Regions from separate parts of the Luteibacter sp. 9133 genome, predicted to be linked through region 1. Evidence: predicted binding sites of a transcription regulator. Region 1 holds the regulator's gene; the other holds the start of a gene.
The links. The regulator FliA, encoded in region 1, starts transcription of late flagellar genes. The targets are predictions, from matches to a motif close to TAAAGTTTNNCNNNCNNNGGCCGATAA.

Region 1 (5,345 bases):
GGCAACGGTGCGGCAGCGACCACGGGTGCGGGCGTCGGTGCCGATGCGGAAACAGCTGCGCTGTCCGCGCCTGGCGCCCCCGTGCCGTACAACGAATCGAGCAGCGCTTCGAACTCGTCATCGTTGATCGTCGCGGACGAGGCCGGTGCCGGCGCACGGTCGGTGCGCGCGGCGTCGAGCATCGCCTCGAATTCATCTTCGATCGGGTCGTACGCTTTCGGCGCGGAAGGTGCCGCGACCGGCGAAGAGATCGGTACCGCCAAGGCAACGGGAGCCGCGGATACGGCACGACCGGGAATCAGCAGCCGGTCGAGCAGCGAACGCGGCGCGGGCTCGATCGGCACGCCGCCATCGGCGGCGCGCATCATGTCGTTGAGCAGGTCGAGCGACTCGAGCAGCGCATCCATGAAGGCGGCGTTGAGCACGATCGTGCCGTTACGCGCTTCGTTCAGAAGATCTTCGCCACGGTGGCACAGCTCCACCATGGGATTGAGCCCAAGAAAGCCCGCACCGCCCTTCACGGTGTGGAACGCACGGAAGACCGCGTTCAGCAGCTCCGTGTCGTTCGGCGACGCTTCGAGATCCACGAGCTGCTCGCCCAGGCTCTCGAGCAGTTCGCGCGCTTCGATCAGGAAGACGTTGAGCAGCTCGTTGTCCAGCTCCACGCTCATAGCGGGCTCAGAATCCGAATTCGCTGAGGAGGCGATCCACCTCGTCCTGGCTGACCTTGTCCGCGGCCGGCGCATTGCCGCCCGCGAGCGAGCCGGTCAGACGGACCAGCTCGACCAGCGACGACTCGACCTTGGCCATGAACGCTTCGACCTGCGCCACGCGCTGACCGGAAAGATCCTGCCACGACTGGGCTTCGACCATTTCGCCCAGGCCGATGTCGCAGCTCTGCGCGAAATCGCCCACGCGCACGGCAAGCGCCGTGGCATTGGCGCCGAACGCCGGATCGGCGTGATCGAGCACGAGCACTTCGTCGGCCTGCTTCGCCAGCGCCTGGGCCTGCGGACGCAGCTTTTCGCTGAAGTCCAGCGTGCGGTGCGCGGCGGTCGAGCTCATTTCCAGCACGTCACGCAGATGCTTGCGCGCATCGCTCATGTTGCCCGGCACGCCGTCGGTCGAAATGTCGGAAGCGAGGCGGCGCACGGATTCGTGCAGGTCGCGCGCAAGGTGGCCCAGCGCCAGGAACAGGTGCTGCTCGCGGCTGCGGATCAGGTTGTCGAGTGCCTTTTCGAAGGCGGCGCCGTCGTCGGCCTCGAGCAGCTCGCGCAGTTCGGGGACGACCTCTTGGCCGGGGGAGAGCATCGTATTCATCGTTATTCCCTTAGCCCGCAGCCGCGGCGAGTCGTTCGAAGATCTTGTCGAGCTTTTCCTTCAGCGTGACCGCCGTGAAAGGCTTGACGACGTAGCCGTTAACACCGCTCTGCGCGGCGGCGATGATCTGATCGCGGTTGTTTTCCGCGGTCACCATCAGCACCGGCAAGGACTTCAGACCGGCATCGGCGCGGATAGCGCGAAGCAGGTCGATGCCCGTCATGTTGGGCATGTTCCAGTCGGTGACGACGAGGTCGATCGGCTGCGAGCGCAGCAACGCGAGCGCCGCGTTACCGTCTTCGGCTTCCTGGATGAGCGTGTTGGTGAAACCCAACTCGACCAGGAGATTCCTGACGATGCGCCGCATGGTGGAAAAGTCGTCCACCACGAGGATCTTCATGTTCTTGTCCAAAACTGCTCTCCGCCACGTGCTTTTTCTTTACCGGCGACGGCACCGCGATGCCGTCACTGCTTGTCTTTCCAACCCGTCATGCGTGCACGCAGGCGAATCAGGGCCTGACCATGGATCTGGCACACGCGCGACTCGCTCACACCCAGTACCACACCGATTTCTTTCAGGTTGAGCTCTTCATCGTAGTACAGCGACATCACCAGCTTCTCGCGTTCCGGCAGGCCGTCGATCGATTGCGCCAGCGCGTCGCGCAGGCCGTTCTTCTCGAAGTTGCCTTCCGGGCCCGAGGCGTCGGGGTCCGCGACGTCGATCGCCGCGCCTTCGTCGCCTTCCGGCGCCGTGAGGCTCAGCAACCGCGCGCTCGCCGCGTCGGCCAGAATCTGGTTGTACTCCATGGCGTCGATGCCCAGCCGCTTCATCACTTCCGCGTCTTCGGCGTCGCCACCCGTTTCGTTCTCGATCTGCCTCGTTACTTCAGCCACCTCGCGCAACTTCCGGTGGACGGAGCGCGGGGTCCAGTCCGTCTTGCGCAGTTCGTCCAGCATGGCGCCACGAATGCGGATGCCCGCATAGGTCTCGAAGCTGGCCGCGCGAGTCGGCGAGTAATTTCTTGCGGCCTCGAGCAGTCCGATCATTCCGGCCTGCATGAGGTCATTCGCGTCCACGCTTGGCGGCAGGCGGCCCATCAGGTGATAGGCGATCCGGCGCACCAGGGGTGCATGCGTTTTAACCAGTTGATCCGCTGGAACTCTAGTGATTTCAAGGTATTCGCTAGCGACACTCACAGCGGCAGCCCTCCCCCCATGTGGTTCCGTTCGGCGAAAAAGCCGATGCGACCCTGCACCCGGGGTTCGGGTTCACCCCATGTATCGACCGACCGGGCCAGATTCTTGAATCCCACCGCCGAGCGGCTGCTCGGCCAGGCGTCGACCACGGCCGCCTGACGGCGGATGGCCTGACGCAGGTACTCGTCGTGCGGAACCATGCCCATGAAATCCAGGGACACGTCCAGGAAGCGGTTGGTCACGCGGGCCAGCTTCTCGAACAGCTGACGGCCTTCCTGCGCATGGCGGACCATGTTGGCGACGATGCGGAAGCGGTTCACGTCGAACTCGCGGCTCATCACCTTGATCAGCGCGTAGGCGTCGGTCAGCGAGGCCGGCTCGTCGCAGACCACGACCACCACTTCGTCGGAGGCTGCCGCGAACATCGACACGCTGTCGGAGATGCCGGCGGCGGTGTCGACGATCAGATATTCGGGGGCGACCGGGTATTCGTCGAAGGCGCGGATCACGGCGGCGTGCTCGATATTCGGCAGCTGCGCCATGCGGCGCGCGCCCGAGGTCGCCGGGATCACCTTCAGGCCGTGGTTGGCGTGGAGGATCAGGTCCTCGATGCGGCACTCGCCTTCGAGCATGTGGCCCAGATGGCGCGTGGGCTGCAGGCCCAGCAGCACGTCGATGTTCGCCATGGCCAGATCCGCGTCCAGCAGGACCACGTCACGGCCACCCATCGCGAGCGCCATGCCGAGGTTGACCGCCACCGTGGTCTTGCCCACGCCGCCCTTGCCGCCCGCCACCGCGATGCTGCGCGTGGGACGACGGTCGGCGAGCCAGTTGAGCCCAGCAGCCTGGGTGGAATCGACGTGTGTGTTCATGAAGGAATTCACTGCCGTGAAGGGGTGTGCGGATGCGGATGCCGTGGTCACGTTACTTCAGTTCCCGGTGTCAGGCGATGGCTGGCGCGGTGGAGAAGCCGAAACGGTCGGCGAGAATCGCGTCGTCCGGTTCGTCGGTGCGCTGCTTGACGAGTTGAGCGGCCAGGCAGACGAGTTTGCGCGCATCCGCGGAGGCGATGTCTTCCGGCACGCGCTGGCCATCCGTGGTGTAGTCCAGCGGCAGTCCGTGGCGGATGACGGCCGACAGGGCACCGCCGATCAGCGGGGCCTCGTCGAGCTTGGTCAGAATCGCGGTCTGCGGCGCCAGCGGCGCGTAGGCACGGATCGCGTTGTCGATGGCCTGCGCCTGCGCGTTCGCGGCAAGCACGAGGCAGACACGCACCTCGGTCATCGCGCGCAGGGTGTCGAACTGCTGCTGGAGCTTGGGGTCGTTACCGGCCAGGCCGGCGGTGTCGATCAGCACGGTGTGCTTGCCACGCAGCTGGAGCAGCACGTTGCGGAGGCTCTGTGCATCGTGGGCGTTGTAGACGCGCACGCCGAGCAGGCGGCCGTAATGTTCCAGCTGGGCGCCCGCACCGATGCGGTACTGGTCGGCACTGATCAGCGCGACGTTCGAGGCGCCGTGGCGGAGCACCGCACGCGCCGCGAGCTTGGCGATGGTGGTGGTCTTGCCAACGCCCGTCGTGCCGACCAGAGCGGTGACGGCGCTACCGGCGGTATCGGCGTTGCGGCCGCTGGTACGGATGTTGCGCGAGAGGATGCCCAGCGGCAGGTAGCGGGCCTGCTCGGCGGTCATGCCCGGCGGCAGCTCGGCGCAGAGCGCGCGAGCCACGTCGCCGTCGATGCCCAGGCGGGTCATCTCGCGGAGCACGCGGGCGCGCAGCGGCTGGTCGCGGTCCATCTGATTCCAGGCGAGCGTGGACAACTGCACTTCCAGCATCTCACGCAGGCTGTTGATCTCGGCACGCACGCCATTGACGGCGGCGTCGCTGTTCGCGTTGTGGTTCGGGGCGACCGTCGCGGCGCGCACCACATCGGCGACGCTGGCGGCGAGCGCGGCGCTCGACTGACGCTGTGGCGCATTCGGATTCGCGACCTGCGGAGCGGCGGGCGCCGGAGCACCGCGCGTCACACGTTCGACAGCGGCGGCGGTCGCGGCCTTGGCCTGATCGATGCGGGCGGCGAAGTCGTTGTCGCGGCGCGCGCGGATCGGCGCTTCCTCGCGCTCGCGCGGCGGAAGATCGACACCGAAGCCGGCTTCACGCACCAGCGCTTCGTCGTAATCCAGCGCCGCGATGATCTCGATACCGTCGTCCAGCCGACGGGTCGACAGGATCACGGCATCCGGGCCCTGCTCGTCGCGCACCTGGCGCATGGCCTGGCGCATGTCGGGGGCTACGAAGCGTTTGATTTTCATGCGTTCGATCCTGTGTCCATGTTCATTCCCCACTTACCTGCCGAGCGCCGTCACCAGCTTGACGCGTCGGTTATCCGGAACTTCGTTGTAAGCGAGTACATGCAGGTTTTGGGCCACATGACGCGTGAAGCGCGAAAGCCATGGACGAAGCGCGGGAGAGACCAGCAATACCGCCGGTTCGCCGGCCGCTTCCTGACGTCGTGCGGCCTCGGCGACGTTCTGCTGAAGACGATCGGCCAGACCCGGCTCCACGGCCGCGCCGGTCGGACCGCCACCCTGCAGCGACTGCAGCAGGATCTGCTCGAGTTCCGGCGCCAAAGTAATGACGGGCACTTCCGAACCCAGGCCGGCGATCTCCTGCACGATCTGACGACCGAGCGTGACGCGTACGGCGGCGGCGAGCACGCCGGGATCCTGACTCTGACCCGCGTGCTCCGCCAGCGACTCGACGATGCCGCGGAAGTTGCGGATGGGCACGCGCTCGGCGAGCAGGTTCTGCAGCACCTTGACCACCGCGC
Region 2 (5,345 bases), 680 kb from region 1:
TGTGACCCACGGCATCGGTACCGGTTACGACACCATTCTTTCCAATCCGCCGTTCCATCAGGGACGTGCGGACCAGCCGGAACTCGGCCGCGCCTTCATCGCCACCGCCGCCAGCGCGCTGGCGCCGACCGGCCGGTTCTGGATGGTCGCCAATCGCCACCTCGCTTACGAGGCGGCACTCGACGCGGCATTCGCCCGCGTCCGCACGGTCGTCGAACGCGACGGCTTCAAGGTCATCGAAGCACAGGAGCCCCGTCGATGAAGCTCGTCCGCCTGTTGGCGAATCTAGGCTATGGCAGCCGCAAGCAAGTCGCATCCATGTTCCGCGAAGGTCTGGTCACCGATCCCGCGGGCGAGGTGCTTTACGCCGACGACAAGGTCGAACACGCCGACGTGCGCTTCGACGGCGAACCGCTGGACCCGCCGCAGGGCCTGCTGTTGATGCTCAACAAACCCAGCGGCTACACCTGCTCGCGCAAGGACGTCGGCCGCCTGGTCTACGACCTGCTGCCACCCCGCTTCGCGTTGCGCAATCCCGTACTGTCGACGGTCGGCCGCCTCGATCGGGAGACGTCGGGCCTGCTGCTGTTCACCGATGACGGTCCGCTGCTGCACCGGATCATTTCGCCGAAGGCCTCGCTGGCCAAGGTCTACGAAGCGACACTGGCCGAGGATCTGCGTGGCGACGAGGGCGATACGTTCGCCGCCGGCACGTTGATGCTGGACGGCGAAACCGAACCGCTGCTTCCGGCGACGCTGGAGGTGCTGGGGCCGCGTCATGTGCGTCTGACGCTGACGGAAGGCCGTTATCACCAGGTGCGGCGGATGTTCGCGGCGGTGGGCAATCACGTGGTGACGCTCGAGCGTACGACGCTGGGTGGGTTGTCGCTGGACGGGCTGCCTTCCGGTGAGTGGCGTGCGCTGGATGAGGCGGATAAGGCACGGATGTTTGGCAGGTAGGGACAGCTGCTTCGCGGCGTCCGCAGCGGGAAGCCTGTCGCCTGTGGGTTATGGACGTGCCGTCTACGCCGGGTGCAGTATCCCGGAGTTCCCTCGATTCCACAGGAGTGCATGATGAGAAAGATCGCAATCGTGGCCGCAGGCCTGTTCGTCTGCGCCGCCGCACAGGCTGCCGAGAAGAGCGTGGTGGTGCCGCTCACCGCCGTGACCGCCGATGGCGCGGGCGCGTCCGTCGGCAAGGTGACCGTCACCGAGAGCGCCGGCGGTCTCGTGTTCACGCCGGACCTCAAGGGCCTGCCGCCGGGTACGCATGGCTTCCATCTGCACGAGAAGGCCAGCTGCGACCCGGGCGAGAAAGACGGCAAGAAGGGCGCCGCGCTCGCTGCCGGTGGCCACTTCGACCCGGCCAAGACCGGCAAGCACGAAGGTCCGGATGCCATGGGCCATGAGGGCGACCTGCCGCGCATCGAGATTGCCGCCGATGGTACCGACACCACGCCGGTAACCGCGCCGCACCTCAAGACGCTGGCGACGCTGAAAGGCCATGCGCTGATGATCCACGCCGGTGGCGACAACTACGCCGACCAGCCGGAACCGCTGGGCGGCGGTGGTGCGCGCATCGCGTGCGGCGTCATCAAGTAAGGGCGACGTGAGTCAGGGCTCGCTGTTCGCTGCCGGACCGCTCGTGATCGTCGACGATGAGCACGGGCGGTTCGCGTACGAGCCGGGCCTTATCGCGCCCCCGATGGCGGCGCGATGGTTTGACACCCTGATGGCTACGATTCCGTGGCAGGCGCAGCGGCGTGAGATGTACGGGCGCGAAGTGGACGTACCGCGGCTGGTCCAGCATTACGCGCTGGACGATCCGGCTCTGCCGTCGCCGCTGACCGAGGCGGCGCGCGAAGCGATCGCCGCGACCGGCGTGCGGTTCACCTCCGTGGGCCTCAATCTTTATCGCGATGGCCGTGACAGCGTGGCGCCGCATAACGACCATATCGACGAGATCGCGGAAGGCGAGCCGATCGCGCTGCTGTCGTTGGGTGCGACGCGGCGGATGACGCTGCGTGAGCGCGAAGGGGCGAAGCGCAGCTTCGACCTGGATCTGGAGGCGGGCAGTCTGCTGACGATGAGCCATGCCACGCAGTTCCATTACGACCACGGCATACCGAAGTCGCGCGGCGAGGTCGGGCCGAGGATCAGCCTGGCCTTCCGGGTGCGCCCACGCGGCGGGTCCGCGGGGCGGCGTTATCCGACGAAGCCCGCTTAACGGGCCATCACGTGGTCAGAAGAGGTCGATACTGCCGAGGGCGACCGGCGCGGCGAGCTCGCCACGCTGGGTCAGGCTTTCGTAGCCGTAGACGCTGTTGCGACCGTTCTCCTTGGCGAAGTACAGCGCCTTGTCCGCGCGATCGAGCACGATTTCGGGATAGTCGTTCTCGGTGATCCGCGCATAGCCGATGCTGACAGTGACGTGGCCGACCTGCGGAAACGTGTGATCGGCGATGAACTGCCGGAAGCGGTCCAGCGCGTGTTGCGCCACGTATTCGTTTTCCGCGGCGATCAGCATGACGAACTCTTCGCCGCCGAAGCGGAAGAGCACGTCGCTCTGGCGGAAGCTGGCGCGCATCTGCTGGGCCAGCATCAGGATGACTTCGTCGCCGTAGACGTGACCGTAGGTGTCGTTGATCCGCTTGAAGTGGTCGATGTCGAGGATGGCGAGGTAGATCTTGCTGTCGTCGTCGCGCACGCCGCCACGGCGTTCGTCCTCGCCGCCCACGGCGGCACGCGCACGCTGGCGGCTGAGCTTGAGCAGGCGGCGCAGGCGCTGTTCGAAGCTGCGGCGGTTGTACAGGCCGGTCAGCTTGTCGCGCTCGCTCTCGTTCAGCAGGGCGATGTAGTTGCCGTAGATGCGCGCGAAGCCTTCGACCATCACACGGACGGCGTCGAGCGAATCGTCGGCCTCGAGCATCAGGGCGCCGATCGCGGACCCGTCGCGTTGAATGGGAATGACGAGGCGGCAGTCACCGTTGTCGGTGACGTCGCTGATCGCTTCGAGGGTTTCCATCGCGCAGACGATGGTGTCGACCGGGTCGCCCTCGCGCGGTGGTTCCAGCGCGTTGACGACGAATCCGCCCTCGCTCTTGCGGCCGCAGACCACCATCGACTCGATGGGCTGTTGCAGACTCTCGCCACGCTTGCACAAGGTGACGCTGTTGACCGGCATAAGCTCGGCCAGCGAAAGGACCAGGCTGTGGTCCAGGGCGTCGATATCGCGGTGGTGGGTGAACTCGGCCACCGACGCCAGCAGTCGCGTCTCGGGAAGGCCGCCCGTCATGGCATGCCACGGCGTCTTCATGGACGACCCCACGACGAGGCGTGGCGAACGCGATAGTGACTACTGACTGGCACCGAACACTTCCTCCCCCGAGTCGGGCGCGCCGGATGGCAGCCCCGTGTCGTTTCGACCGGCTTCCACCGGGCGACCCTCAAGGGTGCTAACGGCAGTGCAGCCGCGAACTTTAGGGAAAACACGGCCCAATGTAAAAAAATGCGACGTACGTCAGGTTTACAGGCCTTCACGATCGTGAAGGACTGCGCTATAGACGCCGCTCAGTCGCCTTCGAGCCAGCCCCGCCATTTGAAGAACAGCACGGGCAACAGGATGCTCAGCAGGATGGCGCCGATCGCCATCGGGTAGCCGAAGGTCCAGTCCAGCTCGGGCATGTGCTTGAAGTTCATGCCCCAGACGCCGGCCAGGATCACCGGAGGAATGGTCGCCACGGAGGTCACCGTCAGCACCTTCATCACGTGGTTCTGGTCCGTGCTGATGAAGCCCAGGCTCGCATCCAGCAGGAACTGCAGCTTGTTGGTCAGCTGATCGTCGAACTCGTCCAGGGTGCGGAGGTCGTGATCGACCACGCGCAGGCGGACCTCGACCTGATCGGACATCCACTCGGGTTGCTTGGCCCTGACGAACGAGACGATACGCTGCACGCCCAGCATGGAAGAGCGGTTGCGTGCCTGCTCGCCCTCGAGCCGGCCGACCTCGAGCATGCAGTCGCGCAGGGCGGGCGTGCCCAGACGCTCGGTGGTGAAGACGCGGTCGGACAGCTGTTTCAGATCGGCGGAGACGTCCTCCATGCGCCTGGCCGCGAGATTGACGATCGCCTCGATCAGCGTCGCCAGCACGTCGGCGCTGGAATCCCAGTGCTGCTCATCGCAGCTCCGCGCCGCCAGGTCGAAGGCGGGCGAGGTCTGGAAGCGAAGCGTCATCAGGACATGCCCGGTGACTACGATGCCGACGGGGGAAGGGCGATGGCCGGTACCGTTGGGGGCGTCGGGATCGACATCCGCGAAATACGGGATCGACAGGTACATCGCGTCGTCGTCCGTGCGGATACGGCTGGACAGGGCGAGGTTGTCGACGTCCGCCCGTTCCGGAATGCGCAGGCCGGAGATCTCGGCGGCACATTTTTTCTCGTCTTCGCTGGGATCGAAGAGGTCGACCCAGATGGGAGCTTTCGGCCTGCCCATGTCCGCTGTCCAGCGGATAGGCTGGCTTTGGCCGTGTTCGTGAATGATCAGCACGCTGGGTTCGATCCTGTCGGCCAGGGAAGCCGCCGGCCGGGGCCGGCGGCCGGAGCAGTTTACGCTTCCAGGGTGGCGTCCATGCTGATCGCGGCATTCAGCACCTTGGATACCGGGCAGCCTTCCTTCGCCTGCCTGGCGATGGCTTCAAAGCCGGCCTGGTCCGTACCGGGGATCTTCGCCTTCACGGTGAGATGCACCTTGGTGATGGAGAAACCTTCGCCGTCCTTGTCGAGGGTGACGTCGGCCTTCGTCTCGATCCTGTCGGGGGTGAGGCCGGCGTTGCCCAGCATGAGCGACAGCGCCATCGAGAAGCAGCCAGCGTGCGCGGCGCCGATCAGTTCCTCGGGATTGGTGCCCGGGCCGTCTTCGAAGCGCGACTTGAAGCCGTAGGGGGCTTCCTTCAGTACGCCGGTCTGCGTGGAGATCGTGCCCTGGCCATCCTTGATGCCGCCTTTCCAGACCGCTGAGCCTGACTTCTGCATGGAGATTCTCCTTCGGTGGGGGGATGATCGGCTGACCTTAACGGCCCGCCCATCCAGAGAATGCGAAGGTGCGGCTGTCCTTCTGATGGAGATGATCGATGAGCGACAACGCGAAACCGCTGGAAATTACGCATGACACCGAAAACCAGGTGTTCACGACCGTGGTGGACGGTCACACCTGCGAGGTGGAGTACCGCCTCGCCGGCAACGTGATGACGATCACGCACACCGGTGTGCCATCGCCCGTGGGCGGGCGGGGCATTGCCTCCATCCTGACGAAATCCGCCGTGCAGGCCGCAGAAGCCAGGGGCT

Region 2: FA87_RS10745 (GGDEF domain-containing protein) is a predicted target of FliA. The motif match lies at 3,456-3,482, and genes of this name have one in related genera.

What each region holds. Positions count from the first base shown of each region.
Region 1 covers NZ_JUHO01000001.1:3,177,399-3,182,743, forward strand. The annotation lists gene FA87_RS13780 (chemotaxis protein CheA) at 1-671, opposite strand, end outside; gene FA87_RS13785 (protein phosphatase CheZ) at 679-1,320, opposite strand; gene cheY (chemotaxis response regulator CheY) at 1,331-1,732, opposite strand; gene FA87_RS13795 (RNA polymerase sigma factor FliA) at 1,786-2,517, opposite strand; gene FA87_RS13800 (P-loop NTPase) at 2,514-3,389, opposite strand; gene flhF (flagellar biosynthesis protein FlhF) at 3,460-4,827, opposite strand; gene flhA (flagellar biosynthesis protein FlhA) at 4,861-5,345, opposite strand, start outside.
Region 2 covers NZ_JUHO01000001.1:2,494,418-2,499,762, reverse strand. The annotation lists gene FA87_RS10765 (methyltransferase) at 1-262, shown strand, start outside; gene FA87_RS10760 (16S rRNA pseudouridine(516) synthase) at 259-960, shown strand; gene sodC (superoxide dismutase family protein) at 1,075-1,602, shown strand; gene FA87_RS10750 (alpha-ketoglutarate-dependent dioxygenase AlkB) at 1,646-2,227, shown strand; gene FA87_RS10745 (GGDEF domain-containing protein) at 2,243-3,316, opposite strand; gene FA87_RS10740 (CorA family divalent cation transporter) at 3,571-4,548, opposite strand; gene FA87_RS10735 (OsmC family protein) at 4,608-5,033, opposite strand; gene FA87_RS10730 (GNAT family N-acetyltransferase) at 5,132-5,345, shown strand, end outside.